4 regions of the Pseudoalteromonas sp. C8 genome follow, and region 1 is predicted to be linked to each of the others. Evidence: predicted binding sites of a transcription regulator. Region 1 holds the regulator's gene; each other region holds the start of a gene.

The links. Region 1 encodes MetJ, which represses methionine synthesis genes. Its sites were predicted from a motif close to TAGACGTCTAGACGTCTA; they were not measured.
Region 2: a site for MetJ is predicted at 2,948-2,965, ahead of metA (homoserine O-succinyltransferase). Genes of this name have one in related genera too.
Region 3: a site for MetJ is predicted at 4,982-4,999, ahead of GQR39_RS00605 (methylenetetrahydrofolate reductase). Genes of this name have one in related genera too.
Region 4: a site for MetJ is predicted at 3,604-3,621, ahead of metK (methionine adenosyltransferase). Genes of this name have one in related genera too.

Annotation. Positions count from the first base shown of each region.
Region 1 is NZ_WTKT01000006.1:71,125-79,065, reverse strand. Features, by position in the region: gene GQR39_RS07630 (PBP1A family penicillin-binding protein) at 1-722, shown strand, start outside; gene metL (bifunctional aspartate kinase/homoserine dehydrogenase II) at 787-3,132, opposite strand; gene metB (cystathionine gamma-synthase) at 3,138-4,385, opposite strand; gene metJ (met regulon transcriptional regulator MetJ) at 4,675-4,995, shown strand; gene GQR39_RS07610 (malic enzyme-like NAD(P)-binding protein) at 5,078-6,319, opposite strand; gene rpmE (50S ribosomal protein L31) at 7,008-7,223, opposite strand; gene priA (primosomal protein N') at 7,454-7,941, shown strand, end outside.
Region 2 is NZ_WTKT01000002.1:46,034-53,974, forward strand. Features, by position in the region: gene ettA (energy-dependent translational throttle protein EttA) at 1-1,363, opposite strand, end outside; gene GQR39_RS02170 (M24 family metallopeptidase) at 1,539-2,840, shown strand; gene metA (homoserine O-succinyltransferase) at 3,030-3,977, shown strand; gene GQR39_RS02180 (homocysteine S-methyltransferase family protein) at 3,967-5,040, shown strand; gene metH (methionine synthase) at 5,050-7,680, shown strand; gene GQR39_RS02190 (Fic family protein) at 7,840-7,941, shown strand, end outside.
Region 3 is NZ_WTKT01000001.1:137,910-145,850, forward strand. Features, by position in the region: gene xseA (exodeoxyribonuclease VII large subunit) at 1-173, shown strand, start outside; gene GQR39_RS00590 (hypothetical protein) at 170-850, opposite strand; gene cysE (serine O-acetyltransferase) at 886-1,704, opposite strand; gene GQR39_RS00600 (pitrilysin family protein) at 1,901-4,783, opposite strand; gene GQR39_RS00605 (methylenetetrahydrofolate reductase) at 5,043-5,999, shown strand; gene GQR39_RS00610 (hypothetical protein) at 6,116-6,313, opposite strand; gene GQR39_RS00615 (sensor domain-containing diguanylate cyclase) at 6,330-7,310, opposite strand; gene GQR39_RS00620 (DEAD/DEAH box helicase) at 7,369-7,941, opposite strand, start outside.
Region 4 is NZ_WTKT01000022.1:46,620-54,560, forward strand. Features, by position in the region: gene serA (phosphoglycerate dehydrogenase) at 1-295, opposite strand, end outside; gene rpiA (ribose-5-phosphate isomerase RpiA) at 305-958, opposite strand; gene GQR39_RS17705 (5-formyltetrahydrofolate cyclo-ligase) at 1,012-1,608, opposite strand; gene GQR39_RS17710 (hypothetical protein) at 1,627-2,175, opposite strand; gene metK (methionine adenosyltransferase) at 2,351-3,502, opposite strand; gene tkt (transketolase) at 3,807-5,798, shown strand; gene GQR39_RS17725 (pyrimidine/purine nucleoside phosphorylase) at 5,983-6,297, shown strand; gene raiA (ribosome-associated translation inhibitor RaiA) at 6,475-6,831, shown strand; gene GQR39_RS17735 (divalent metal cation transporter) at 7,034-7,941, shown strand, end outside.

The sequences.
Region 1 (7,941 bases):
AACCTTACTTTATCTCAGAAATTCAAGACGCTTACGGCAATGTATTGTTTAAAGCAAACCCTGCTCTTGCCTGTGACGAAGAGCCTTTGCCAACACACAATGCACTCTCAATGCATAATAGTGATGATGAAATGGAGCAAACGAAAAAATGTGCGCCGAGAATTATTTCTAAGCAAAATGCATTTTTAATTGCTGATGCTATGAATAGTGCAATTTGGGGGGGTGGTAGCTGGGCTCATAAAACAGGTTGGAGTGGAACCGGTTGGCGAGCACAAGCGCTAAATCGTCGCGATATTTCAGGTAAAACAGGCACAACTAATGACTCAGTAGATACCTGGTTTAGCGGTTTTAATAGTAATGTGATGACCTCAGTTTGGGTTGGCTTTGATAATCCGGGCAACGCTCTTGGTCGCTCTACATATAACAACAACCTAGATAGCAGCCAAATATCAGGTGCGGAATCTGGCGCTAAAACCGCGCAGCCAGCATGGGTTGAATTTATGAAAGCGGCACTTAAAGGCAAGCCTGAAGCCCCAATTGAGCCGCCTGAGGGACTTGTTTCTATTCGTATTGATTTAGCTACCGGCTTACTTAGCCATAAAAATGATTACACGAGTCGATTTGAATATTTTGAAAAAGGTACTGCACCTACAAAGTATGTGCTATCTCAGCCTAACGATATATTTGAAGAAGACACTAAAACAGAAGAAGAGCTATTTTAATAATATGTATGTAATACAAAAACGGCAGCTTATTTAAGCTGCCGTTTTTGTTTAAACCAAAGGTTTATTTTAAGTTTTGAACAAGCCAATATAAATCAGAGTGCACACCCGCGGCGGTCACTTCTCTACCCGCTCCTGGCCCCTGAATCACTAATGCGTTATCGCTATACCATTTGCTATTAATTACAAAAATATTATCGCCAGGTGTAAGGTTTGCTAACGCATCGCCATTAGGCACATACGCTATTCCCACTTTAGCAATTACTTCACCTTGTGTGATTTCTAACAAGCCCGTATATCTAAGTACTAAATTTTTAGACTTTGCTGTCACTGCATGCTCTTCGATGAACGCGTCTAGCTGTGCTTTTTTATTTAAAAAGTCATCCCAACTTCCCAGCGCAAGTTCATCTGGCATCAATGCCGATAAGCTAATATCGTCAAGTTCAAGCTCAACACCTAGCTCTCGAGCTAAAATAAGTAGCTTACGCTGCATATCTCGCCCAGATAAATCTTCTCGAGGGTCTGGCTCTGTGAATCCCATTTTTTGAGCTTCCAGTAGCAACTCAGAAAATGGCCTTGTTCCATCATATTTACTGCATAACCACGAAAGCGTGCCTGAGAAAACACCTTCTATACGTGTTATTTTATCGCCACTATTTTGCAAATCAGCCAAAGCAAAGTTAATAGGTAAGCCAGCGCCTACACTGGTGTTATATCGCCAATGTAAATTACGTTCTGTAATATTACTACGAAGTGCTTTATACCAAGTAGTCGGTGCTGTTCCAGCGTATTTATTAGCACTAATTAAATGACAGTTTCTATCTACAAAGTCTGGATATAACAAGCTAAATTGTTCACTTGCGGTAATATCAATTACAATTTTATGCTCGTAATCGAGCTCATTTATAGCATTCAGTAAATCTGCAGATTGATAGCTATTTGCCTCATGCTGCCATTGAGTTTTCCATTGCTGTGTATTAATACCACTTGCATTAAACAGCATTTTTTTAGAGCGAATTAGACCGACTAATTTAATACCAAAGTCATCCGATAAACGCTCAAATTGTGCCGATAACTGTTTAATAAAAACGTCGCCAACGTTACCAAGCCCCGCAACTATAATTGCGATTTCTTGGCCTTTATTAATTAGCTTATCGTGTAAGGCACTTTGTATATCACTATCTATAAATTGATCGGTAATCAATAAAGCATAGCCAGTATCTTGATGGACAAAACGAGGTTTTATGCTGTGGACTTTTAATAAATCTAATGCTTGTAAGCTCAATGTATTAACGTCTTGCTCAGGCGCTACAATTGCACAACCGTTTAAATTTGACTCACTAATATTTGCCCTACCCGCAAAATAATTAATAACCAGATAAGTTTGTGCTGCAGGTACTACTAAATACACTTCACCATTATGGTTAAAGTGATGGAGGCTATGCTGAATAAGCTGACTAACACTTGCAACCTCACCTTCACTTAATCCTTCAACCATTAATAGGTCAACATTTTGCAACGTGGTTATAAAGCGCTTTTTCTTCGCTGAACCTTCTTTGACTATATCTGTTGGACTTGCTTGTACGTCAAAACTACTGCGAACAGCTAGCTTAATATCTGTGTTTTTAAGTGGCGATAGTGTTTTTGCATGTAATACAGGGTTACCCAAACGAGCTAATAAATTAGCTTGCCCGCGACAAATTTTGCCGTATTTAATCGCTTTTTTTACCTTTCGAGGATCAGTGCTATACACCCCCTGTGTATCAGTCCAAATACATACTTGCTTAGCATTGCAATAATTTGCAAGTAGTGTTGCACTGTAGTCACTCCCATTTCGGCCAAGCGTTACTGTCTCGCCTTTGATATCTGCTGCAATAAACCCAGTAACAACATTTATTTTATTAGGCAAAATTAACTGCCCACATTGCTGCGCATTTTGCGCATGCATTAATTCGCCATCATTTAAGATAAAAAGAGTACGTGCATCTTGAGCGCATGCCTCAATATTTAGCTGCTGTAAATAAGTAGCGAGTAAACGTGCTGACCACAGTTCGCCATGTGCAAGTAATGCAGCCTCTTTTAGCTGCTCAGCTTGAGCAAGTTCTGCAATATAGCTAAGCTCGGTATTTAGTGTTTTAAGTGCACTTCGTTTTAAATCAGCTTCTAATAACTGCTCTATTAAATCACTTTGATGGTTATTTAACTGCAGTAAAATATCAGCTACTGCTTGAGTATCTTGTTTTTGATAGCTTTGCCAAAGTAATACTAGCGTATCGGTTGTCTTACCCGCAGCCGATACCACCACACAATCACCCGGTTGAGTATGTGTAATTATTATTTTTGCTACGCTTTGGTATCGCTCACTTGAGCTTAAACTCGAGCCACCAAATTTATGTATACAGTTAACCATATTAATCACCAAAGCGCCGGACGGGCTGCACTTAATTTAACGTTACCACCAGGAGTGCCTGCTCCTTTGCCTACACGGCCAACATTTTTATTTTGCCCTGGTTTTACAAGTTCAAACACTCGTTCAAAATCAGCGACTAAATCGTGTATATCTTCAATACCTACCGAAATACGAATAAGCGTATCGCCCACACCCGCCTCTAAACGTGCTGTTGCCTCCATACCTGCGTGCGTCATAGTTGCAGGGTGACAAATTAAGCTCTCTACGCCACCTAGTGACTCAGCTAAACTAAACGTTTTAAGGCTAGTTAAAAATGCCGCAGCGTCATTTATATCGCCTTTAATATCAAAACTAACCATGCCACCAAAACCAAGTTGCTGTGCTTTAGCCAGCTCATGTTGAGGATGTGACTCAAGACCTGGGTAGTAAACTTGGCTTACATATTCAGAGCTTTCAAGGTACTTAGCTATTGCCAGTGCATTTTCTTGATGCTGCCTTAGGCGCACATTTAAAGTACGTAAACCACGAAGCGTTAAATAGCTATCAAAAGGCGCACCCGTAATACCAATGTTATTAGCCCACCAAGCAAGCTCATCGCCTAACTCTTGTGTTGCGGCAATAACAGCGCCGCCTACTACATCTGAGTGTCCGTTAATGTATTTAGTGGTTGAATGCACCACAATATCTACACCAAAATTAATAGGATTTTGTAAAGCAGGCGACAAAAACGTGTTATCTGCAGCCACCAATGCACCGCATTGCTTTGCAACATCGGTAACCGCTTTAATATCTGTTAAACGAAGTACTGGGTTACTTGGGGTTTCTATCCAAATAAGCTTAGGTTTAATTACTAAAATTTGTTGAAGACTTTCTTCTTTTGTTAAATCTAATATTTCGAGCTTTAGTAGTCCGCGTTTTTGTAAAGATGTAAATAAACGATAGCTGCCACCATAACAATCATGTGGAATTACTAACGTATCGTCACTATTAAGTAGCTGAGTAGCTAAATGCACGGCAGCCATGCCTGTAGCTGTAATTATGCCACGAGCGCCACCTTCAAGCTTAGCAAGCGTCTCAGCTAAAATATCACGATTAGGATTACCGCTACGACCATAATCATACTCACGCTTAGTATCAAAGTCGGCAAACGAATAAGTAGTCGATAAATAAATTGGCGGTACCACCGCACCATGATGTTTATCAGCATCAACGCCGTTACGTACAGCAATGGTCGCTTTGTTTTTTTCGCTCATATTCGTCACCTGATTAATTTGGATGTTTAGACGTCTAAAAGAGTAAGTTATCCGTTTTGATAAGTCAAAGTATTTTAAAGCTCTAGATGGCTAAAAGTAGAAGGGGCCTCTGCGAATAACACATTTTAGCTCACAAAAGTGTGCTTATCTTTACACCTACAATAGGCTTATTAAGATAGATCGGTATCTATTATTTGACTATCTTTTTTAAATCGATAGAATTTCACGCATATTTACACGCTTTTTATACCGTGTGAGAAATTAATAATCTGAGGCAACGATACATCTTATGGCTAAATGGAATGGTGAGTATATTCACCCATACGCAGAACACGGTAAAAAATCAGAGCAAGTTAAAAAGATCACCGTTTCGATCCCGCTAAATGTATTAAAGGTATTAACTGACGAACGTACACGTCGTCAAATCAATAACCTTCGCCATGCTACAAATAGTGAATTGCTATGTGAGGCATTTTTGCATGCTTTTACTGGCCAACCTTTACCAAATGACGATGACTTACGTAAAGATAACGCCGAAAAAGTGCCAGAAGAAGTTAAAAAAATAATGCAAGAAATGGGTCTAGAAGTACCCGTTTTAAACGAAGAATAAATATTACAAAGATAAAAAAACCTCAGTAATTACTGAGGTTTTTTTATGTCTAAATTTTATTGCATAGCTCTACTATATAGATTTACTGCATATAGTTTTCAGGTAGCTCAATTTGTGCAACACCTGACTCAATAGCAGCAAGTGCAACAGCTCTTGCTATACGCGGCAGTAAACGTGGATCCATTGGTTTTGGAATAATATACTGCGCACCAAATTCTAGTTTATCTACACCAGCGGCTTTTAAAACTTCTGCAGGTACTGGCTCTTTGGCAATACTTCGAATAGCATCTACTGCAGCAATTTTCATTTCATCGTTAATAGCACTTGCACGTACATCAAGTGCACCACGGAAAATAAACGGGAAACATAAAACATTATTAACTTGGTTAGGGTAATCAGAGCGCCCTGTTGCCATGATTAAATCATTGCGTGCGCCGTGCGCAAGTGCAGGATCAATCTCAGGATCTGGGTTTGAACATGCAAACACAACTGGTTTTGCAGCCATTAGCTTTAAATCTTCAGCCGCTAATAAGTTAGGGCCAGAAACACCCACAAATACATCCGCATCTGCAATTACATCTTGCAATGTACGCTTATCGGTATTGTTAGCAAAAAGCTGTTTATATTCATTTAAGTCATCGCGGCGGGTATGAATAACACCTTTGCGGTCAAGCATATAAATGTGTTCACGCAGTGCACCACACTTAATTAACAGCTCCATACACGCAACAGCGGCAGCGCCTGCACCTAAACATACAATAATTGCATCTTCAATTGACTTACCTTGTACTTCTAGCGCATTTAACATACCAGCAGCCGTTACAATGGCAGTACCGTGTTGATCATCATGAAAAACAGGAATACTACAACGCTCTATTAATGCTTTTTCTATTTCAAAACACTCTGGTGCTTTAATATCTTCAAGGTTAATACCACCGAATGTGTCGGCAATATTGGCAACCGTATTAATAAAGTCTTCTGTTGTTTTGTGCTTAACTTCAATATCGATAGAATCAAGCCCTGCAAAACGTTTAAACAATAACGCTTTACCTTCCATTACGGGCTTAGACGCTAAAGGACCTAAATTACCAAGGCCTAGAATTGCAGTACCATTAGTAATAACCGCAACCATGTTACCTTTACCAGTATATTTATAAGCATTTGCAGGATCTGCAGCTATTTCACGTACAGGTTCGGCAACACCTGGGCTATACGCAAGTGCAAGATCATGAGCCGTTTCAGCTGGTTTTGTAAGCTCAATGCTAATTTTACCTGGTACGGGATGTGAGTGGTAATGTAGTGCTTGTTCACGAAAGTCAGACATAACGCGATGGTATCCTGCAATTTAAGTTAAAGTGAGAGATGGAGTCTTGGGGTACGATACCCTTATTATTTTTAAATTCCAAGCAATATCAGGTCTATCCTGTTATATGCTATATCCTATAATTTTAAGAGGTTTTTCAGTAACTTTGCAGGATTATATCAACATTTAATAAATAAAAATTCACCTAAAAAGTAAGTTTTAAGGTGCTTTTATGCCTATCAAAATCTTATAAAATGTATACTTAAAGTATCAGCATAAACTTAGAATAACAGCCTACTACCCTACTTTAAAAACAGATAAGCCCACGTTAGATACTTTTATCAACCTAGTTAAAAATTGTACTATTTAAAATATAGAGAATATCTATCGATTTGTCTGTAAAGGATTATGCATACTCAGAATAAGAATAGGAAATAGTTATGCAAAAGGAGGGGATAGTTAAAATTAACGAAATAATACCAATCTGCTTATATATGGGGTCTATTTAACGTTAAGAAAATTACGCTAGAACTAGGCAAAAATTTTTGTATCTAGTTGTTCTAAATAAAAAATTTTTAACGACGTTATAGTGCAATTTAATTCGTTAAATTGCTCAAAGATTTATGTAGGTTAGTTTAAGATAATAAATAACAAATTTTAGGCACAAAAAAAGCACCCTAAGGTGCTTTTTTTAACTAAACAGCAATAATTACTTCTTGCTGGCAAGTGCACCGAAGCGCTTGTTGAAGCGATCAACACGTCCGCCAGTGTCTAAAACTTTTTGCTTACCAGTGTAAAACGGGTGACACGCAGAACATACGTCTAAGTGAATGTCTTTACAAAGAGTTGAGCTAGTTTCGAATTTATTTCCACATGAACATGTTGCAGAAATTACTTCGTACTTAGGGTGAATACCTTCTTTCATAGGAACCTCTAGTTAAGGCCGCATCGCTCTCCAAACCCGGAGTTTGGCACCATACGTCGTTAAAACAAATTTGTTGGTGGCGGATTTTATCCAACAACCTCCCCCCACACAAGTATTTATTTATATTTTTGCCAAAAAAGTGAACAATCTCTTTCTCAAGCACTATTGCTAGTAGGTTTTTAGCGTTATTTTTAGTACATTACAGCATTAATTTTACGGGTTGAGTTGTTATGAGTTTTGTTGAAGTTGCTATTAAAGTTCCGCTTCCACGCACCTTTGATTATAAAATAGAAGAACAGCTCAGTGGCTTATCAACTCCTTTACTACCTGGCATGCGGGTTTTGGTACCTTTTGGTAATCAAAAAAAAGTAGCGGTTGTTCTGGGTATTAAAAGCAGTACCGACGTCCCTTTAAATAAAATTAAAAATATTATAGAGGTAATAGACGACGCCCCTATTTTAAGTGCCCAGCATTTAGAACTCCTTAGCTTTACTGCCCGCTATTATTGCTATCCATTAGGCGAAACTATTCATATAGCGCTACCTGGTGCACTTCGCCAAGGTGAATCGCCTGATAAAACCAGTATTAATATGGTTGCCCTGACAGAAAAAGGTGCAAAAGTACCGTCATTAAAAGCTAAAACACAGCTCAACCTATTAAAGCAGTTATCGCAATCAGGTAAGTCATCATTAACTGAGTTAAAAGCACTGGGCTTTAG
Region 2 (7,941 bases), on a different contig from region 1:
GGTTACGCTCACCACCTGATAGGTCTTTAACAAACTTTTGCTGATCGTTACCTTTAAAGTTAAAGCGACTTACATACGCACGGCTTTGGAACTCAAAGTTACCAATTTTTAGTACGTCTTGACCGTCTGATATTTCTTGGAAAACAGTTTTGCTTTCGTCCATACCGTCGCGGAACTGATCAACAGTAGCAAGGTGTACGCTTTCGCCAACGGTAATGCTACCGCTGTCTTGCTTTTGCTCACCACTGATCATTTTAAACAGCGTTGATTTACCCGCGCCATTAGCACCAATAATGCCCACAATGGCACCTTTTGGCATGCTAAAGCTTAAATCGTCAATTAAAACGCGATCGCCAAAACTCTTACGAAGGTTAGTTACTTCAAGCACTTGGTCGCCTAAACGCGGGCCAGGTGGAATAAACATCTCGTTAGTTTCGTTACGTTTTTGGTAATCAGACTGCTGCATTTCAGTAAACTGAGCCATACGTGCTTTTGACTTAGCTTGACGACCTTTAGGATTTGAACGAACCCATTCAAGTTCTTGCGCAATTGATTTTTGACGTGCTTTTTCAGATTTTTGTTCTTGCTGTAAGCGCGCATCTTTTTGTTCAAGCCAAGAAGAGTAGTTACCTTCCCATGGAATACCTTCACCACGGTCAAGCTCCAATATCCAACCCGCTACATTATCAAGGAAGTAACGGTCATGCGTTACCGCCACAACAGTGCCTTCGTAATCGTGTAAGAAGCGCTCTAACCATGCAACCGACTCAGCATCCAAGTGGTTAGTTGGTTCATCGAGAATAAGCATGTCTGGTTTTTCAAGCAGTAATCGACATATAGCAACACGACGACGCTCACCACCTGAAAGGTGCTCAATTTTAGCATCCCATTCTGGCAGGCGAAGTGCATCAGCAGCACGTTCTAAAACGTTGTCAATGTTGTGACCATCGTGCGCCTGAATAACAGCTTCAAGCTCGCCTTGCTCTTTTGCAAGTGCGTCAAAGTCAGCGTCTTCCATGGCGTATTCGTTATACACTTCGTCAAGGCGTTTAAGTGCGTGTTTAACTTCGCCAACAGCTTCTTCAACAATTTCACGAACTGTTTTGCTTTCGTCTAAAACAGGCTCTTGCGGTAAATAACCAATTTTTGTACCAGGCTGAGGATGTGCATCACCTTCAAAATCTTGGTCAACACCGGCCATAATACGTAGTAACGTAGATTTACCAGAACCGTTTAAACCAAGCACACCAATTTTAGCGCCAGGAAAAAAGTGTAACGAAATATCTTTTAAGATAGTGCGCTTAGGTGGCACAACCTTAGATACTCGACTCATCGAGAATATAAATTTATCAGGTAAAACCATGGAGGAAAGCCTTCAAATAATAATAAAAATTTCAATGTTGTATTGTAGTGGCTGACAGGTGAAACAGTCAACGAATGGCGAGGAGGAATATATCTTAATCGTTTTTATCTTGTTAAATGTATAGTTTTATTTGAGTGTGCTAACGTATTTAAACCACAGCAAAATAAGAAAAAATATGACTATACAAAAATTTGCAACAACCATGGCTTTACTCACTCTATTTGCAAGTAATTCTGAGGTAAAAGCAGAAAGTTCGCCTTGGCCTGAAATAAGAAAACAAAGAATCAGTCAACTACTTCCACAAGCATTAAAAGCTGCAGATGTAGATGCTTGGCTGATAGTATGTAGAGAAAATAATAATGACCCATTAGCTGATCATATTGGCTGTGAAAACGCAGGGTCGCCAGCAGCTTATTTATTTTATTTTGACAGAGATAAGTTTCATTCTGTTGCTTACTCACCTTCAAGTGAAGCAAAAGCGTTAGATGAACTCGATATACATGAAAAAGTTATATCTGTTCCCCGTAGCGTGTCAGCATTAAAATACGCTGCTGATTTTATAAAAAAACAATTATTCCGTAACATTGCAATTAATGTATCTGACCTTAACGCGCAGGCTGATGGGTTGTCGCATTCGCAGTATAAACAGTTAGCCAGTTTATTAGGGCCTGAACAAACAGCTAAGCTAATATCCTCTGAAGAACTGGTTTATCAATGGCTTTCAATTAAATTACCGGCTGAAGTTGAAATAATGAAAGAAGCGGCAGCGCTCTCTGCAAAGTGGCAGCTAGAGGCATATGAAACTATTATTCCGGGCAAAACTACCGATGCAGACGTAGCCAAGCTTTTAAAAGCTAAAATGAAAGCGCGAGGCGTGACTGATGCATGGGCTGCAGAGCAAAACCCCAATGTAAACTCAGGCCCTGACCGAGGGCATTCACACTCTACAAATAAAGTGATTATGCCTGGTGATGTGATACAAATTGATTTTGGTGTAAAGCTCTACAACCGCTGGGTAAGTGACATTCAGCGTTTTGCTTATGTGCTTAAAGAAGGAGAAACCTCAGCACCGGCCAATATTCAGCAATATTGGATTAACGCAAGAGACAGCGGTTTTGCCGCATTTAATGCAATGAAGCCCGGCGCAAAAGGCATCGACGTGGATCAAGCTCAAACCGTATTAATGAATAAATACAACTCAGAGCCTGTGCCATGGAGCACCGGCCATCCAGTAGGGTATGTTGCACACGACACCGGCCCTAACTTGGGTGGCTCTCGTAGTGCGCAAGTAAGGCCTGCGTCACAACGTGAACTTAAAGAAGGGATGGTGTTTGCCTTTGATGGTTTTTTTAGTTGGCCTTTGAATAACACCGAGTTTAAAACCATTTCGGTTGAAGAAATGGCTGTAATAACAGCCAGCGGGGCTGAGTACTTGATACCACCTCAACAAAACTTAATTTTAGTGGGTAAAAATTAACAGGTAGTGCTAGGTGTATTTATGTTCAGTACGATAAGTTAAGTGTTTATAGGTAGGCTTAACTTATCATTCATCAAACAGTTTATTCACAGTGAATAAATTTCATTTAGACATCTATACATCTAGAGGTTGATATTTTTTACTTTCAGTTCATAATTAAGCTTCGGTTTTTATGAGCAGGAGTAAAGTATGCCAATTACAGTAAAAGACGAGTTGCCGGCCATTGCACGTTTACGTCAAGAAAACGTATTTGTAATGCCAAAAACACGTGCAAAAACGCAAGAGATACGCCCAATGCGTTTGGCTATTTTAAACTTAATGCCTAATAAAGTAGAAACCGAAGTTCAGTTTATTCGTTTGCTTGCCAACTCGCCTTTGCAAGTAAACGTAGAACTACTGCGTCTCGACACTCACCGCAGTAGCAGTAATTCAGAAGAGCACCTTGATACCTTTTATCGTTATTTTTCTGAGGTTAAAGACAACAATTACGATGCATTAATAGTAACTGGCGCGCCACTTGCGCATTTAGAATACGACGATGTAGCGTATTGGGATGAGCTAAAGGTCATTATAGATTGGGCTGAGCAACACGTTACCTCTACGTTATTTTCGTGCTGGGCAGCACATGCAGCGTTATATCACCGTTACAATTTAAAGCGTGATTTAAAAGACGACAAACTGTGTGGTGTATTTACCCACCAATGTTACTTTGATCACGGCGCACTGACTCGCGGGTTCGACGACACCTTTTTGGTACCGCACTCACGTTATGGCCACATTGATATAAATAAAATAAACGCCTGTGATGAGCTAGTTGTACTGGCAGGTTCTGAGCGAGTAGGGGCTTACTTACTTAAAAATAAATCGGGTAGCCAAGTGTTTATAACCGGTCATCCTGAGTACGACGCCGACTCGCTAAAAGCAGAATACGAGCGCGATTGTAAAAAGAGCCCTAATGCACCAAAACCCGAAAATTACTTTCCGGATGACGATGCAACCAAACAACCTTCAAAAACGTGGCAAAGCCATGCTTTTTTACTTTTTTCGAACTGGTTAAATTACTACGTGTACCAAACCACACCGTATGACATTAATTTAGTTAGCCAAGACGTGAGGACTAACAACTATGCCGAATAACGCTCCTACAAATAATAAGCAAGCCGAAATAAGCGCCGCATTAAAAGAACGCATTTTAATTTTAGATGGCGCTATGGGCACCATGATCCAAGATCATAAGCTAGAAGAAGAAGACTATCGCGGAGAGCGTTTTAAAGACTGGCATGTATTAATTAAAGGCAATAACGATTTATTAAGCCTAACCAAGCCCGATTTAATCACTGATATTCATCGTGGTTTTTTATCAGCGGGCGCCGATATTATCGAAACCAACACGTTTAACTCGACCACTATTTCGATGGAAGATTACGACATGGCAAGCTTAAGCCGTGAAATAAACCTAGAGTCGGCTAAATTAGCACGCGCAATTTGCGATGAATTTACGGCTAAAACGCCAGAAAAACCACGCTATGTAGCCGGTGTTTTAGGGCCGACATCTAAAACGTGTTCAATTTCGCCAGACGTAAACGATCCGGGTTACCGAAATGTCACCTTTGATAAGCTGGTTACTGCGTATATTGAATCAACACTTGCATTAATGGAAGGCGGCGCCGATTTAATATTAATCGAAACTATATTCGACACCCTTAACGCAAAAGCGGCCTCGTTTGGCGTAGAAGAAGCCTTTGAGCAAGCAGGGCGCACATTACCCGTTATGATATCGGGTACTATTACCGACGCCTCTGGTCGTACGCTTTCGGGGCAAACAACCGAAGCATTTTATAATTCTATTCGCCATATTAAGCCTATTTCGATTGGTTTAAACTGTGCGCTTGGTCCTGATTTACTGCGCCAGTATGTAGAAGAGTTATCGCGCGTGTGCGAAACCTTTACATCGGTACATCCTAATGCGGGCTTACCAAATGAGTTTGGTGAATACGACTTAGAAGCGGGCGATATGGCAACCGAAATTATCGATTGGGGTAAATCGGGCTTTATTAATATAGTAGGCGGATGCTGTGGCACCACGCCTGCGCATATTCGCGCTTTTGCAAAAGGTTTAGCGGGCGTTAAACCACGCCAACTACCAGAGCTTGAAGTACGCATGCGTTTATCAGGCCTTGAAGCCTGTAACTTAAATTAAGGAGCCAGCATGACCCAACAAATAGCAGTATTTACTAATGTCGGCGAACGTACCAATGTAACGGGTTCTGCCATGTTTAAACGTTTAATCATGGAAGAAGACTTTGAAGCCGCGCTAACAGTGGCACGCGAACAAGTAGAAAATGGCGCACAGGTTATTGATATAAACATGGACGAAGCCATGTTGGACTCAAAAGCCGCCATGGTTAAGTTTTTAAACTTAATAGCCTCAGAGCCTGATATTTCTCGCGTACCAATTATGGTCGACTCCTCAAAATGGGAAGTAATAGAAGCAGGCTTAAAGTGTATTCAAGGCAAGGCAATTGTTAACTCAATATCGCTAAAAGAGGGCGAAGAGCCGTTTATTCGCCAAGCTAAAATAATAAAACGCTTTGGTGCAGCCGCTGTTGTAATGGCGTTTGATACCGACGGGCAAGCCGACACGGCAGACCGTAAGTTCGCAATATGTGCGCGCAGTTATAAAATATTGGTAGAAGACATTGGCTTTGCGCCAGAAGATATTATATTCGACCCTAATATATTTGCCGTAGCCACCGGTATTGAAGAGCACGATAACTACGCCGTAGAATTTATTGAAGGCACTCGCCGTATTAAGCAAAATTTGCCGCACTGTAAAGTGTCGGGCGGTGTATCAAATGTATCGTTTTCGTTTAGGGGTAATAACCCCGTACGTGAAGCCATTCACTCGGTGTTTTTATATCACGCTATTCAAGCTGGTATGGACATGGGTATTGTAAATGCGGGGCAACTAGCCGTTTACGACGATATACCAGAAGAGTTACGCAAAGCCGTTACCGATGTAATACTTAACACCGACTCTGGCGCAGGCGAGCGTTTAGTAGAGCTTGCACCAAAATACTCGGGTATGGCGCAAGCCGAGCGAGTAGAAGATTTAGAGTGGCGCACATGGCCTGTTGCAAAACGCCTTGAGCACGCGCTTGTTAAAGGTATTACTACATTCATAGATGAAGATACCGAAGAATGCCGCGCCGCAGCAGCTAAACCTATTCACGTAATTGAAGGGCCGTTAATGGACGGCATGAACGTAGTAGGTGACTTATTTGGCGCAGGTAAAATGTTTTTACCACAAGTGGTTAAATCGGCGCGCGTAATGAAGCGAGCCGTGGCCTACCTAGACCCATACATTGAGCTTGAAAAAGAAGAAGGCTCAACTAACGGTAAAATAGTAATGGCGACCGTAAAAGGTGACGTACACGACATAGGTAAAAATATTGTGGGTGTTGTACTGCAATGTAATAACTATGAAGTAATCGATTTAGGTGTAATGGTACCGGCTGATAAAATATTACAAACCGCAATCGACGAAAAAGCCGATATTATTGGATTATCGGGCTTAATTACCCCATCGCTTGACGAAATGGTACACGTAGCAAAAGAAATGAAACGCCGTGGTTTTGAACTTCCGCTACTAATTGGTGGCGCAACTACTTCTAAAGCGCACACCGCAGTAAAAATTGAGCCGCAATATGACAAAGGCGTAGTGTATGTAAGTAATGCCAGCCGTGCGGTAGGTGTAGTATCTAATTTATTATCAAAAGAGCATAAGCCTGGTTTTTTAGAAAAAACCCAAGCTGAATATGTAAAAGTACGTGAGCAACAAGCGCGTAAAAAACCACGTTCTAAGCCTGTTACAATCCAGCGTGCCCGTGATAACGCAGCAAAGCTTGATTGGGATAACTACACGCCACCAGTGCCTAAAAAGCTGGGCGTGACTGAATTTAAAAACGTATCCATTGCCACTTTGCGTAAATACATAGATTGGACGCCATACTTTATGACGTGGTCAATTGCCGGTAAGTACCCGCGCATAATGACCGATGAAGTAGTAGGCGAGCAAGCGCAAAGCTTATTTAAAGACGCTAACGATATGTTAGATGACCTTGAAAAAGCAGGCAGTTTGCAACCACGTGGTGTAATTGGTTTATTCCCGGCTAACCGCGTGGGTGATGACATAGAGATATACACCGACGAAACACGCAAAGAAATATTAACTACTTCGTGCCATTTACGTCAGCAAACCGAAAAAACCGACTTTGCTAACTACTGCCTAGCCGACTATATAGCACCCAAAGGTACACCAGATTATTTTGGCGCATTTGCAGTAACGGGCGGTTTAGAAGAAGACGACTTAGCGAATGCGTTTGACGCACAGCAAGACGATTACAACAAAATAATGATTAAAGCGGTTGCCGACAGGCTCGCAGAAGCGTTTGCAGAATACCTGCACGAAAAAGTACGTAAAGAGTATTGGGGTTTTGCACCAGACGAAAACCTAGCAAACGATGAGCTAATACGCGAAAACTACCAAGGTATTCGCCCAGCGCCAGGTTACCCAGCGTGCCCAGAGCACACCGAGAAAAAGAAAATTTGGCAGTTGCTCGACACCGAAAAACGCATTGGCATGCAGCTAACTAGCTCGTACGCCATGTGGCCAGGTGCTGCTGTTTCAGGTTGGTACTTCTCACACCCAGAAGCTAAATACTACGCAGTAGCAGCAGTACAAAAGGATCAGGTAGAAGACTACGCTAAACGAACCAATATGACGCTTGAAGAAGCTGAACGTTGGCTGTCACCTAACTTGGGGTATGATCCGGAGTAAGAAAGCAGCGGTCAGCTATCAGTAAAACAAAAACGAGCCGAGTTAGGCTCGTTTTTGGTATAAAGTTATTTACCTAAACTTAAATTTGTTTTTTTACGTTGACGAGTTTTTAATTATAAGTAAACTCATTATATAAAAATTAAGTTTAGGTGTTTTACTATGGCGAGAATTAGAGTTCCCAAACCATTAAACGAGTTACTATCTATTACACCTTCTGATGAGTTTATCCCACTTTTAGGGCAGTTTGGTCCTACAAATTCA
Region 3 (7,941 bases), on a different contig from region 1:
CACTGCAAGCAAGCAGGTTAGATTCAGTAAGTCCGCTTAATGTTTTAGCGCGCGGCTATAGCATCACTAAAACACAGCAAGGGAAAGTAGTTAAATCTGTGGATAAAATTAAAACAGGCGATGTTTTAATTACAGAGCTCGTTGATGGCTCTATAGAATCACAGGTTACTTAAAGCTCGGTACTTAGCAACAATTTAAGCTCGCTATCGCTAGATGTAGAGGTAGTGCTTTTAAATTGCTGCCAAAATTCCTGCTTCATCAACTTGTCGTTTAGCTCTCGCCATTGAGCACTGCCAAATGTATCGTTATCAGCGGGCGCGGCTAGTTCAAATTCACATACCGTTGTTTTACATTTTGCGCTAACAATATCAGGCATAATTGCCAAATCAGCTGTTAATAAAAAATCTTGTAATGCCATTTCAGTACGATAAGCCCATTCTTCGTCGCGCGTTTGCTTTTCAAATTTATCACGTAAGATCTTCTCAAAATCTGAAGGACCTCTCATTTGCTTTAAAATGCTTTTAACTGTCGCTTTCTGCTCAGCAAGTTGCTGCTTAAGCTGAGTGACTTGCTCTTCTAAAGGTAGTTCATCAAGCATTTGGGTTTCTGAATAGGTTGGAGGCGTGTCTTCAGCGGGCTCTATACTAGCGACTTGCTCAGGCACTGCAGAGTCTGCATTACTTAATACTTCATTACTTTGTTGTTCAGTATGAAGCTTTTGCTGTTTTTCATAACTTGGCTGCGACTTAACAGATTCTGGATGACTTGAAGCTGCGTTAAAGTAGCTCCAAGTTAAACCTACACCCGCAATAAACCCAATCCCTAGAGCCAATAAACTATTCTTGTTCATGTTAATTCCTTTTAAGTTTTATTATTTTTAATTACTTATAGCATTGCACTCGTGTGCGATTCGTTTTCAGGCTCAGGATTTGCTAAAAAGTTTTGGTTCATACTTTGCGCCGGACACTCACAATCCGGTCGACCAATAATTTTAGCGGGTACGCCAACAGCGGTTGTGTGTGGTGGAACATTGCTAAGTACAACTGAGCCCGCACCAATTCGTGCGCCCTCACCTACTTCAATATTACCAAGCACTTTAGCGCCAGCGCCAATTAATACACCCGCTCTAATTTTAGGATGACGATCGCCCTGCTCATTACCTGTACCGCCAAGCGTTACAGATTGCAAAATTGATACATTATCTTCAATTACTGCTGTTTCACCAATAACAATACCTGTGGCATGGTCAAACATAATGCCTTTACCTACTTTACATGCTGGGTGAATATCGACCCCAAACACTTCAGAGTTACGGCTTTGAATAAAGCGTGCTAACTCTTTGCGGTTTTGTTGCCACAAGCAATTAGCCAAACGGTGCGCCTGAATAGCATGAAAACCTTTTAAATTTAATATAACCGTAAGATAGGTTTCTGATGCAGGATCGCGGTCTTTTACCGCTTTAATATCTTCAGCCACAAAAGATAGCATACGGTCACATTTTACAAATGCTTGGTCAAACAGCTCTCGGATAGTGAATGCAGATACCACCGCATCAGCCAACTTATTAGCAACAATAAAGCTCAATGCCGAACCTAAACAATCATGATTCAAAATACATGAATAAACATGACTTGCTAATAATGGTTCACGTTTTACTACATCGTTAGCTTCGTCGCGAAGCTGTTGCCAAATTGCATGTCGCATAATACTGCACTGCCTTAGTTGATATAAAATAGCCTTTTCCCAAGTCTAACGGATTTAAAGCCTAAGGTGTTAATCCCTTAGTTATTTGTTCTGGTTATTAGGTATAACTGTTTATTAAATTTCATTATTAAATAATAAAAATGCCTCGGTGCTTATAGCACCGAGGCATTATTTTAACGCTTAAAAACCACTTAAATTATTGAAATACTTTATCGACTTTCATCACTTCAATATTTTTAGCAGGAATTGCTAATTTGTAATCAGCAATCACTTTATCTTCAGCCACTAATTCGGCAGGTTTATTCGTGTTGTAAATCATTGGCGATGTTTGCTGCGATGCCAAACGTTTTTGCATATCAGCGCCGTCACCAGTAATAAATACATAGTGAACATTGTCTGTTTGTAAGTTTTCTTTAATAACGCGATTTACATCAGCAAGCGTTAGCGTTTTAAGTTTGTAAGTTACGTAACTTACAAAGCTATCTGTGTTGTAAAATTCGCTATCAAGCGCGTAACCTAATTGGCGATTTTGACTTGCGACCATTTGCGGCACAAAGTTAATTAAAAAGTTACGCGTTGCTTCAAAGTCATCTTCGCTCATACCATTTTTAATTAGCTTATCAAGCTCAAATAAGGCTGTACGAGTTGCAAAGTGCGCATCGTTATTAGAGCGAAGTGGGCGTAACCACACTTGAAATATTTGCTCAGAGCGCCCTAGGTTTGCATCAGGCTTGGTTTGAAACATACCACGTGGAAAGTATTCAATGTATGCATAATCGCCATAGTTCATACCGCGAGTTTCACGAATGCGCTCATATAAAAAGCTGTTAGAACTACGGTGTTCACCAAAGTACGAACGCACAAGCCAAAGGGCTGTCCAGTCTTCGCTACTTCTTATTGTATCAATAGGAAAACCAAACGATACCGCAGTCGATTGCGCCGATTTTTCTACAATCGTTGCATGATGACCTTTAAGCGCTGGTGCATCAGGAATACTTAAACGGCTTTGCTCACCTTTTGGTAGCGTTGCAAAATCGCTCATCATTTTAGCTTTAAGCTTTGCAGGTACAGCCCCAATTAAACCAACCGTGAGTTTAGATTGCGTAAGCTCGCTGTTATAAAACGCTTTAACATCATCAAGGGTCAACGCTTCTAAATCCGAAATATCACCATAGTTGTAGCTTTCGTAAGGGTGATTTTTGTAAAGTGCACTGTAGAGCACTTCTTTACCTAGCTCTTCATCGTTAGATGCTTTTAAGCCTGATTTAATACCGTCGATCATTTCTTTTTTAAGGCGCTTAAAGTCATCGTCTCTAAAACCTGGGTTTAGTAATTGATCGCTCACAAATGTATACCACTGCGCCGCATTATCTTTATGGATACGCCCTTGGAACGACAGCATTTCTTTATCTATTTGATAGCCAAAGCTACCCGCAAGCGGATAAAGTGCTTTTTGAATATCTTTATAGCTTGTCGCCTCTGAGCCACCTTGTGCAAGCATAGCCGCAGTTAACGCAGCAACACCTTTTTTGCCTTGTGGGTCGGCAGCCGCACCGGTATTGAATAAAAAGTTAACATCAATTAATGGCGAGCTATTGGTTTTATCAAGTACTTTAAATACAGGTGCCGCAGGTGATTGTTCAAGCTTTGCAGTAAGCGCATTTAAATCAACTTCTTGCTCGAAACCTGGGGCTTTATCAAGTGCCGACATCGTTAATGTGGTACGTGCGTTATCAGTAAAGTATTTATTAGCAACGGCTTTAATATCTGCGCTGGTAATGTTATCTGCCGATTTATACAGCTGGTTTATAACCTCAGGATCGCGCTCAAAATGCATGTAGCTGGCAAGGGTTGATGCAATCGCTTGCGACGAATCTAAGCCATTAATAAAGCTGTACTTGAGGTTCGATTTTAAATCACTGAGCTTTTGCTCATCAACAAGCTCAGTGCGTGCTTTTGCATAAGTTCGGTTAATGGCATCGCGCGCAGTGGCTAAATCATCTGCGTTTTCTACTTTAACAAATACGTGTAATAAACCCGGATCTTTAGTCTCAGGGTTATAAGTAAACATTTGGCTGGCAATTTGTTTGTCGACCACTAGCTCTTGATATAAATCTGAATTACTAGAAAAATAAAGCTGTGAGATTAAATCAAGTGCCGCTCTGTCTTTTTTAGCAGGCTCCCACGCAGCGCCTTTGTACGATACAAGTAACCAATGCCCTGGTAGCGCTTCATCTTGCTGGTGCAAATATTTTGGTGCTTGTTGAGCAGGTTCTGCTTTAATGTCAGCAACATAGTTACCCTTTTTCCAGCTACCCCAATGCTTTTTAACCATTGCCATTGTTGCTTGTGGGTCTACATCGCCCACAATAACAAGTGACACATACTCAGGCTTATAAAACTTAGCAAAAAACTCTTTACCATAGGTCATTTGATCAGGCATGGCTTCTATGTCTTTAAAAAAGCCCATAGTGGTGTGTTTATACGTGTGCTTATCAAACGCTTCTTCGCGTACAGCGCTTAATAATTTACGAATTGGACTCGCGTTGTTTTTTAAGTACTCACCTTTTACCGTTTGTGCTTCGGTTCTAAATTGCTCTTCGGTGTAAGTTAAGTTTTGAAAAATATCAGCTTCAAGCTCAAGTACTTTATCAAGATGCTGCTTTGAAAAGTTTAAATGGTAGTTTGTAAAATCGTTTGTTGTATAAGCGCGGTTATCAACACCTGAATTTTTTAATATGTCTGAGTACACATCTTCAGGGTATTTTTGTGAGCCTTTAAACATCATGTGTTCAAAAAAGTGAGCAAAGCCTGTTTTGCCCTCTTCAACTTCGTTACGCGATCCAACCGATACCGGAATTTGCAGCGACACGACATCAGGGTAATCGGTTTTAACAACCATGACACGTAAGCCGTTTTCTAGCTCTTCAATTAAGTAATCTTGTGAAAAAACACGGTCATCAGCTTTATTTACTTGTTCTTGTTGTGCTGTTGTTTGCGTGCTTTGATTTTGTTGCATTGCGCAACCCGTTAAAGCCAGCGATACCGCTAAGCTGGTTGCTAATAATTTAAATTTCATTGTTGTCCCTTTTTAAATTGAGCAAATTTGTTGTCAGATGTATTACTAACTCACCCTTGATTATGCCCCAAAGCCAATAAATATAAGAGCCCCAAGGGAATTTATTATGTAAACAACTGTGTCAATTATAAATTATGGGAACAAGCACTATGAAAAAACATCATGTTAGTTGAAAAACTTTCATTAAATAAATCTATCTAGACGTCTAAATGGCTGCTATATTAAATCCATCAAAACAAACTTAGCTGGAATGAGGATTATGGCTTTATCACTAAAAGAGAAGATAGTGGACACCAACCAAGGTGTTTATCTTATTGGTACTACCCCGCCTAAAATTGGCACCGATAAAGCGCAATTAAAAACCATTGCAGAAAAGCTATTAGGTCGCTTACACGAAATTGAATACGACGGCGTGATAATTTACGACATTCAAGACGAAAGCAGCCGAACTAACCAAGACCGCCCATTTGCGTTTAAACAAACCGTTGATCCGCGTGAATACAGCCATTTACTTCGTAATTTATCTGCACAAGATGTGATTACTTATAAAAGTGTGGCGCAGCGTGGCGTAGGCGAATTTAAAGATTGGCTAAGTGAAACTAAAAACGACTACGATTTACAAAATGTTGTTTTAGTAGGTAGCCCATCATCGATAGGCGATATAAAGCTAAGCCTACCAGATGCTTATAAAGCATTGGCTGAGCAGTCAGATGATTTCTTTTTAGGTGGCGTTACGATTGCCGAGCGCCATTCAAGTAAACGAAATGAGCACGAACGATTAATAGAAAAAACAGCACAAGGTTGTCAGTTTTTTATATCGCAAGCTGTTTACGATGCACAAGCTACTATAGAGTTAATTACTAGCTACGCACGTACATGTAAAGCACAAGGGATTACACCTCAACGTATTATATTAACGTTTACCCCGTGCGGCGGCGAAAAAACCTTAGAGTTTATGCAATGGTTGGGTATCTCAGTGCCGGAGGCAACTAAATGGCGCATGCTTGATGCAGACAATACATTAAGCGAATCAGTCCGTATTTGCCGCGAAAACCTCGACTTAATACTTAAAAGCTGTGCGCATTTAGATGTACCGCTGGGCTTAAATATTGAAAGCTTAACAAACCGTAAAGAAGAAATTGACGCGTCAATTAATTTATACCGTTTATTAAAAGCCATTATGGAATTGAACCTTGCGGAAAAGCTAATAGCTTAAAAGCTAGGTTAGAGCTAATTAACACCTTCTTGGCAAGCCTCATGGCTTGCTTTTTTATGTCCGTTCTTTGAAAAATTAATTAATAAATACAAGTAAAGATTTGCAGCTTAAGCTATTTATTGAAGGTGTTTTTGGTTATTACTCTCAAGCCTTTTTAAGGCAAACCCCATAAAGGAGCACATAACACCAAAAATTATTCCCTCATTAGATATAAATCTAATGCTAGGGAACGTTTCAAATAAGCTTATTATTGCTAAGGAAAAAATAAAACCTATCGCAGAAAAAACCAGCCAAGTTTGTGTGGCATGAGTCATGACGAACCTCCTTTTATTATTGTGCCTTTTTAGCGAGCTTATACGCTTGTTTATTTTTATACATTGCGTGGTCTGCATCATTTAATAGCGCTTCAAAGGGCTGCTTTTGTTTATTAGTAAAACTATAACCAATACTAAGCGATAAATCGCAAACGTCTTCTTTGAGTAAGGCTTTTGAATACTCAGTCGAAATTTTATCCATGATGTAGTTAATCTTGCTTTTATCGCTTACTTGCATTACTGCAACAAACTCATCGCCACCTAAACGCCCTACTATATCGGCATCTCTTAAATGCGTTTTTAGCGTATCTGCCAATATAATTAAGGCTTTGTCGCCCACTTCATGTCCGCAGGTGTCGTTTAATTTTTTAAAGTCGTTTATATCGATAAACAAACAACATACGTCAAAGCCTAAACGTAGCGCTAAGTTAAGTTTTTGCTGGGCTAATAAGTTAAGTGCTCGGCGATTATAAATATTCGTTAATGAGTCTAACATGGCTATTTCGCGCATTTGCTCATAGCTATACACAAGCGCTAGGTCGTCTTCAATCAAATCACGTAGTTGTTCTATGAGTTCAAAATATTCATCGGTATAGCTTGTTATTTTAGTGTCTTTTAAACATAACGTGCCAAACACTTCGCCTTCAGGCCAATGAATGGGTAAACCTAGGTAGGATTCAACACCGTCTTCAACGACTTCTGACAGGGTATTCCATGTATCGTTATTACTTGCATCATTAACATATAATGTATTGTTAGTTTCAGCTACGTGGCGACAAAACAGAGGAGTTTGAGGAGGGAGTATAGGGTTGGTCTCAAAGTTAGAGCCACCCTCGTTACTTCTAATAACAACGCGATAGCCTTTGCTTGTTGCCTGAACTATATAACCAGACGGGGCTGAAAAAAGCCCCGTTATAAGATCAATTGTTTTTTGCCATTTATGCAAAGATATTTGGCCATCAATACCAGAAAATGCCCATTGATCAATTTCAAACATTGCTTTACCTCGGCTGCTTAGTAGCTCCAGTATAGGCAAAAAAGCAAAGTAAAAGCTATTATTTGCGACGTCTACTTGGCTCTCTTTTACCGGTGATGCGTTTTTTATCGCGATCTTTTCGCGACTTGTTAGTATTTTTACGATTATCTTTTGGCTTTTTATTAGGATCTGGCTCGTAACCTTCTAACCACTGCGGCGTTAAACGCGTATCGAGTAGTACTTCAATTTCTTCTAGCAGCCATTGCTCATCAAGACTTACCAGCGACATAGCAAGTCCTTGTTCGCCAGCACGACCTGTACGGCCAATACGGTGCACGTAATCCTCGGCAATGTACGGTAGTTCAAAGTTAATTACGTATCTAAGTGTTGAAATATCTAAACCACGCGCAGCTACATCGGTTGCAACAAGTACGCGCGTAATACCATCTTTAAAGTTTTGTAGTGCGCGGTCGCGCGCGCCTTGTGATTTGTCGCCATGGATTGACTCGGTTTTTAAACCGTCTTTACACATTTCTTTAGCGAGCTGATCAGCCATTTGTTTTGTGCGAGTAAAAATAAGCACTTGGCGCCAGTTTTTCATGCCAATCATGTGCGATACAAGCTCGCGCTTACGATCCTCATCTACAGCGTA
Region 4 (7,941 bases), on a different contig from region 1:
TACCGCGTTCGCGTGCTGCATCTAAATCAACTTGGTTTGTACCAATACAAAAACACCCAACAGCAACTAGCTTGTCAGCTGAGTCTAATACGGCTTGGTTAATATGAGTACGAGAACGAAGTCCTACAAAGTGAACATCTTTAATGCGCTCTTTTAATTCGTCCTCAGGTAAGGATGTTTTAACGTAGTCGATATTGCTGTAACCGTTACGTTTTAGCGTTTCAACAGCGCTTTGGTGAACACCTTCAAGCAAGAGAATTTTAATTTTGTCTTTTGCTAACGATACCTTACTCATAACCTCATCCTATTTAATTTGTGGCCCATTTTTAGTACCGATAATCACTTTATCAGCACCACGCATTGCAAATAGGCCGTTGGTAACTACGCCAACAATTGAATTTATTTGTGCTTCAAGTTGTTTAGCATTGGTAATTTTTAAGTTAAATACATCTAATATAACGTTACCGTTATCGGTAACTACGCCTTGGCGATAAACAGGGTCACCACCAAGCTTTAATAATTCTCGTGCAACGTAGCTGCGAGCCATTGGAATAACTTCTACCGGAAGCGGGAAGTCGCCTAATGTTTTTACTAATTTGGTGTCATCTACAATGCACACAAATTGTTTAGCTACAGCGGCTACTATTTTTTCGCGAGTAAGGGCTGCGCCGCCACCTTTAATCATTTCGTTTTGATCGTTTATTTCGTCAGCGCCGTCAACGTATACATCTAAAGCAGCAACGTTATTAAGCTCAAATACTTCAATACCTAACGCTTGTAAGCGCGCGGTTGAGGCTTCTGAGCTTGATACAGCGCCTACAATAGTGTCCTTTACTGAACCAAGGGCATCAATAAAGTGATTAACAGTAGAGCCTGTACCCACACCTACAATAGTGTTTTCTTTTACAAACTCGAGTGCTGCCCAAGCAGCTGCTTTTTTTAATTCGTCTTGTGTCATTGCTTTGTGCTCATGTATGTCAGAAATATGCGGTTAGTAATCAAATTTAATTGTTACCAACAGTATGTTTTATCTGGGGTGATAATGGTTTTAAGTGGTACATCCCACGACTCGATTGGTAGGGCCTCAACTTTTTGGCATTCATGTGCAAGGCCAATTAGTTGTGGTTTTTGCCAATTTTGTTCGTGCAAACGCGCCAATGTCCGGTCGTAAAACCCACCTCCCATTCCTAGGCGATTACCTTGTTTATCAAATGCAACTAATGGCATAAGGAGGTAATCAAGCACTGGTAATGGGCATATTTGAGAGCAGTTCAGCTCAGGCTCCAAGATACCATAGCGATTTGCTCTCATGGGTGAGTTTTTCTCATAGCGCTGAAATAGTAAATTAGCGCCATTGAATGGGTGTATTATAGGTAGGTAAACGGTATGGTTTAAACTCCATAATTCTTTAATTAACAATGAAGTGTCTAGCTCCCCATCGTTACTTAAGTAAATGGCAATATGCTTTGAATTCGTTGTTTTTTCGCTTTTTAAATGTTGAATAAAATTCATTTTTAGCGATTGCGCAGCAATTATTTGCTGATTATTTGACAAGTTTTTACGGGTGTTACGAATTTCCGCTCTTATTTTTGCGCGTTTATTGCTCATTAAATTAATTAGCCATTCTTAAAAAGAGAATAAATCGGGAAAAATTAAAAAAACAGCCAGTACGACTAGCAAAATGGTGGCAGTTGCAATCAATGAATATAAAAGTAAGTTACTGCGTTTTTTAGGAGGCGCTAAATCATCACCTAGCATTAGATCGTCACCTTGCCATTCGTCAATACTTTCGTCTGGTGCTTTTAACTGAGCTTCAGGAAGGCGTTGCTCTAACTCGTCTAACTTTTCTTCAAGGCGAATTAAGCTGCTAGTGATGTAATCGAGTGCATCAAAAATACGTTCATCACGTTGATTGTTATTTGCAGCAGGGTTTGAGCCATTTTGAATGATGTTTGAAACAGCTTGAAGCTTACTTTTAATGCCTAAGCCTGCTAGTAACTTAGCCTGTTTTAACGCTTTGTCTTTATCGCTTGGTGCAAACAGTGGCTTACCTTTAAAAAAAAGAGCTACTTTTTCATCTGACGTTTTTAATTTTGCAGCTAAATTTGTACATGCTGTTTTTGCATCAACGTTATCGGCAAGTCCTGCAAATATAACGCGAAAGTTATCGGCCATTTAACTGTCCCTAAAGCTTTTATAATGAAATGAGTATATACCTAAAGTACAAAAGAATTCGAGGTCGATTTAATAGTTATTTTGTAGACGCTCTACAAACAATATAGCGAATAAGTTTTAGATGTAAAAACGGCCCTTAAAAGGGCCGTTTTTAATTTACTACAACAATTTTGGCTTAAAGGCCGGCAGCTGCGCGAAGTGCGTCTGCTTTATCTGTACGTTCCCAAGGGAATTCGTCACGACCAAAGTGGCCGTAAGCCGCTGTAGGAAGGTAGATAGGGCGCTCTAAATCAAGCATTTGAATTAAGCCGTAAGGGCGCAGGTCAAAATGTTCACGAATAAGCTCGATTAAACGGCTTTCTTCTAGCTTGCTTGTACCAAACGTTTCAACGCTGATAGAAGTAGGCTCTGCAACACCAATTGCGTAAGAGACTTGTAGCTCACACTTGTCAGCAAGACCAGCAGCAACAATGTTTTTAGCAACGTAACGTGCAGCGTATGCCGCAGAACGGTCAACTTTTGATGGATCTTTACCAGAGAAAGCACCACCACCGTGACGAGCCATACCACCGTATGTATCTACAATGATTTTACGACCAGTTAAACCACAGTCACCCATTGGTCCGCCAATAACAAAGCGACCTGTTGGGTTAATGAAAAACTTAGTTGCACTTGTAATAAGTTCTGCAGGAAGTACCGGCTTGATGATTGTTTCCATCACAGCTTCTACTAAATCTTTTTGCGAAATGTCTTCGCTGTGCTGAGTAGAAAGTACTACAGCATCAATACCTACTGGCTTGCCGTTTTCGTATGCAAAAGTAACTTGAGATTTTGCATCTGGACGTAACCAATTAAGCTCGCCGCTTTTGCGTACTTGCGCTTGGCGCTGTACTAAACGGTGTGAGTAAGTAATTGGAGCAGGCATTAGTACTTCTGTTTCGTTACATGCGTAACCAAACATTAAGCCTTGGTCGCCAGCGCCTTGCTCTTCTGGGCTAGTACGGTCAACACCTTGGTTAATGTCAGGAGACTGTTTACCAATAGTGTTCAAAATTGCACATGAATCGGCATCAAAGCCCATGTCTGAATTTGTGTAGCCAATGTCACGAATTGTTTTACGTGTAATTTCTTCGATATCAACCCATGCGCTAGTAGTGATTTCACCACCAACCATAACCATACCGGTTTTAACGTAAGTTTCACACGCTACGCGAGCCTGAGAGTCTTGCTCTAGGATTGCATCAAGTACCGCATCAGAGATTTGATCGGCGATTTTATCCGGATGACCTTCAGAAACAGATTCAGAAGTAAATAAATGTTTTGCCATTGTATTTCTGCTCACAAATATTGCGCTTCACAAATGTCGGTATTAGCGCTAAAAAATTAAGGGGCGTATTTTATCGAAAACAAAACGCATTGCATAGTGTTTTTACGCCTAGACGTCTAAATAAAATTACGAATGTCGTTCTAGTCTCAAAAAAAATTCATAATGCCTCACTTTTATAGGGTTTTTAATTGCACACCGCCCCCACAATAAGTAAGAATGGATATATAACAGTATCCAAGTTATTTGGTTACATAAACAAACACATAAATACCCGCGCAAATACACATATAAGGTAGGAGAATTCATGCCATCTCGCAAAGAACTTGCAAATGCTATTCGCGTCTTGTCAATGGACGCAGTACAAAAGGCCAAATCTGGTCACCCTGGAGCCCCTATGGGCATGGCTGATATCGCAGAAGTATTATGGCGCGATTATCTAAAACATAACCCAACGAATCCAGAGTGGGCTGACCGTGACAGATTTATTCTTTCAAACGGCCACGGTTCAATGCTTATCTATTCTCTATTGCACCTAAGTGGTTACGACTTACCACTGGACGAAATTAAAAACTTCCGTCAAATGCACTCTAAAACTCCAGGTCACCCTGAGTATGGCTATGCACCAGGAATCGAAACTACTACGGGTCCATTAGGTCAAGGGATCACAAATGCAGTAGGTATGGCAATTGCTGAAAAAGCGCTAGCTGCACAGTTTAACCGTGAAGGTCACGATATTGTTGATCACTTTACCTATGCATTTATGGGCGATGGCTGCCTTATGGAAGGTATTTCTCATGAAGCCGGTTCACTTGCAGGCACATTAGGTCTGGGTAAACTTGTTGCATTTTGGGATGACAACGGCATTTCAATCGATGGCGAAGTAGAAGGTTGGTTTACAGATGATACACCAGCTCGCTTTAAAGCATACGGTTGGCATGTAATTAGTGGTGTTGATGGCCACGATAGCGATGCTGTAAGTGCTGCAATTGCAGAGGCAAAAAGCGTTACCGACAAGCCATCACTAATTTGTTGTAAAACAATTATTGGTTACGGCTCACCTAATAAATCAGGTAGCCACGATTGTCACGGTGCACCACTAGGTGATGACGAAATTAAAGCGTCTCGCGAATTTTTAGGTTGGACTGGCGATGCTTTCGAAATTCCTGATGATATTTACGCACAGTGGGATGGCAAAGAAAAAGGTCAACAGCTTGAATCAAGCTGGGACGAAAAATTTGCAGCATACGCAAAAGCATACCCAGAGCTTGCAGCTGAATATAAGCGTCGTATTAATAACGAACTGCCTGGCGATTGGGCTGAAAAATCTCAAGCGTACATTGAGCAATTACAAGCAAACCCTGCAAACCCAGCGTCTCGTAAAGCATCGCAAAATGCATTAAATGCGTTTGGTCCGTTATTACCAGAATTTATGGGTGGCTCAGCCGATTTAGCTGGCTCAAACTTAACAATTTGGGATGGCTCTAAGGGTTTAACACGCGATGATGCAAGCGGTAACTACATTTACTACGGTGTACGTGAGTTTGGTATGTCGGCAATTATGAATGGTATTGCGCTTCATAAAGGCTTTATTCCTTACGGTGCTACGTTCTTAATGTTTGTTGAATATGCAAAAAATGCCGTTCGTATGGCTGCATTAATGAAGCAACCAAGCATTTTTGTATACACGCACGATTCAATTGGTTTAGGTGAAGATGGTCCAACTCACCAACCAGTAGAGCAAATTGCAAGCATGCGTTTAACGCCTAACTTATACAACTGGCGTCCATGTGACCAAGTTGAGTCGGCAATTGCATGGCAACAAGCTATTGAGCGTAAAGACGGTCCTACATCGTTAATCTTTACTCGCCAAGGTCTTGAGCAACAAGCGCGTGACGCACAGCAATTAAGTGACGTTAAAAAGGGTGGTTACATCCTTAGCTGTGACGGCAACCCAGAGATTATCTTTATTGCGACGGGTTCTGAAGTGCAACTAGCACAAGATTCAGCAAGCGAACTACGCAGCCAAGGTAAAAAGGTACGTGTTGTGTCTATGCCATGTACTGATGCCTTTGAAGATCAAAGCGCAGCATACAAAGAAAGCGTATTACCGGCATCTGTTTCACGCCGCGTAGCAGTAGAAGCAGGTATTGCTGACTACTGGTACAAGTACGTAGGTCTAAATGGCGCAGTAGTAGGTATGACCACCTTTGGTGAGTCAGCACCAGCTAATGAGTTGTTTGAGCACTTTGGTTTTACAGTGGCAAACATTGTAAGCAAAGCAAACGAGCTTTTTTAATCGCTTTGATTAAAGAAAGTAAGTAATTGAAAAACCCGCACATGTTGCGGGTTTTTTTATGCCCTTACATGAAGCAACTTCACCTTGATCAATGCTGCTTTCCTTGCAAGAAAGTAAGCTATCAGGCAAGGTAGTGCGATAAAATTTATAAATAAAAATCTTAAATTAATAGCAGGAGCTAAAAATGCCAAAGTTCGATAACGTAAGTGTAGTAAAAAAAGCCAATGTATATTTTGACGGAAAAGTGTCGAGTCGTACCGTTATTTTAGGTGATGGCGAAGCGAAAACATTAGGTTTTATGCAACCTGGTGAGTTTGTTTTTGATACAAACCAAAAAGAATGCATGGAGCTTTTAGCTGGCCAATGGGATATTTTATTGCCAGACGCAAGCGAGTGGAAAACATTTAACGCAGGTGAGTCGTTTAATGTGGACGCAAATGTAAGCTTTAAAGTAAAAGTATCTGATTTTGCTGACTACTGTTGTTCGTACACAGATTAACCAGTACAGCTAGACGTCTGAAAGCCCATGCACTATGGGCTTTGCATAAACTTTGCACAACGCATGATTTAAATCACCAAAAACCGCAAATAAACCTCAAATATCTCTATTTTTTCCTTGTGTTAATCTAAATAGCCCCCAATACTATTTATGAGGTAACAAATAAAAGGATACCCTATGAAAATTAATCTTTCTGGTCACCATGTTGAAGTTACTGACTCTATTAGAGAGCACATCAACGAAAAATTTTCAAAAATCGAGAGCCATTTCCCATCGCTTATTGCACTCGAAATTATTTTGTCTAAAGAACATCATAAAATCCAAGCTGAAATTAGCACTAATTATGAAGGCACGCGCATATCGGTAAAAGGGGAAAACGAAGTTATGTACCCTGCCATTGCAAGTGCAGCTAAAAAACTCGATGCAGCACTAAAACATCGAAAAGGGCAGATAAAAGCAAACTTACACGAAAAGCCTGTTAGCACTACACCTGAAATCGCACACGAGATCATCCAAGAGATGGATCTTAAATAAAATTTAGTCACAAAGTATTGTAAAAAAGAGCCGTATGGCTCTTTTTTATTGCCTGTAATTTAGGTAAGTTATGCGTTCTTGCAGTTTATTAATTATAAAAATTGATAAAAATAACACACAACACACATATTTTGAGAAATTAATGCACACAACAAAAGCAGTATGGAAGTCTCGACTAGGTGCGCTTGGGCCTGGAATACTCATGGCAACAGCCGCTATTGGCGGATCTCACCTAGTTGCCTCTACGCAAGCTGGGGCAATATTTGGCTGGCAATTATTTTGGCTTATCCTCGTTGTTAATGTTTTAAAGTACCCATTTTTTCGCTTTGGTATGGAATACACACTCGCCACTAAAAATAGCCTAGTGGAGGGCTATAAAAGCAAAGGTCCGTTTTACTTCTACAGTTTTATTGGCTTAAACATTGTTGCCGCTGTTGTTAATACCGCCGGCGTATTACTGCTTACCGCAAGCTTACTGCATTACTCCTTACCCGTGGTTATTGAAGTAACCTTGCTTTGCTGGATGCTGCTGGGTGTATGTTTAGTTATATTGCTACTTGGACACTTTAAAGCGCTAGATAACGTTGCCAAAGGTATTATGGGGCTGCTTACGCTCGCTACTTTGATTGCCCTTGCCATTGCATTTAGTAACGGCCCAATGGCACCTGCTGATTATGTGGGACCTTCACCGTATGAACTTGCTATGCTTAGCTTTATGGTGGCTTTAATGGGCTGGATGCCAGCCCCTATCGAAATATCTGCATTAAGTTCTTTATGGCTAAAAGAAAAACAAGCGCAGCAAACAGTTTCTAAAAGCCAAGGCTTGTTCGATTTTAACGTAGGTTACTGGCTTACAGCTGGCTTAGCCTTGGTATTTTTTAGCTTAGGTGTATTAGTGCAGTACGGGCAAACCAGTAGTATAGAACTCGGCGGTGTCGCGTTTGCCAAGCAGCTTATTGATATGTATGCACTCACAATAGGCGAGTGGGCAAGGCCGCTTGTATCAGCAATCGCTTTTTTATGTATGTTTGGTACGACACTCACCGTGCTTGATGGCTACGCCCGTACGCTTAACGAATCTCATAAACTACTTGGCTTTAAACAATCAAA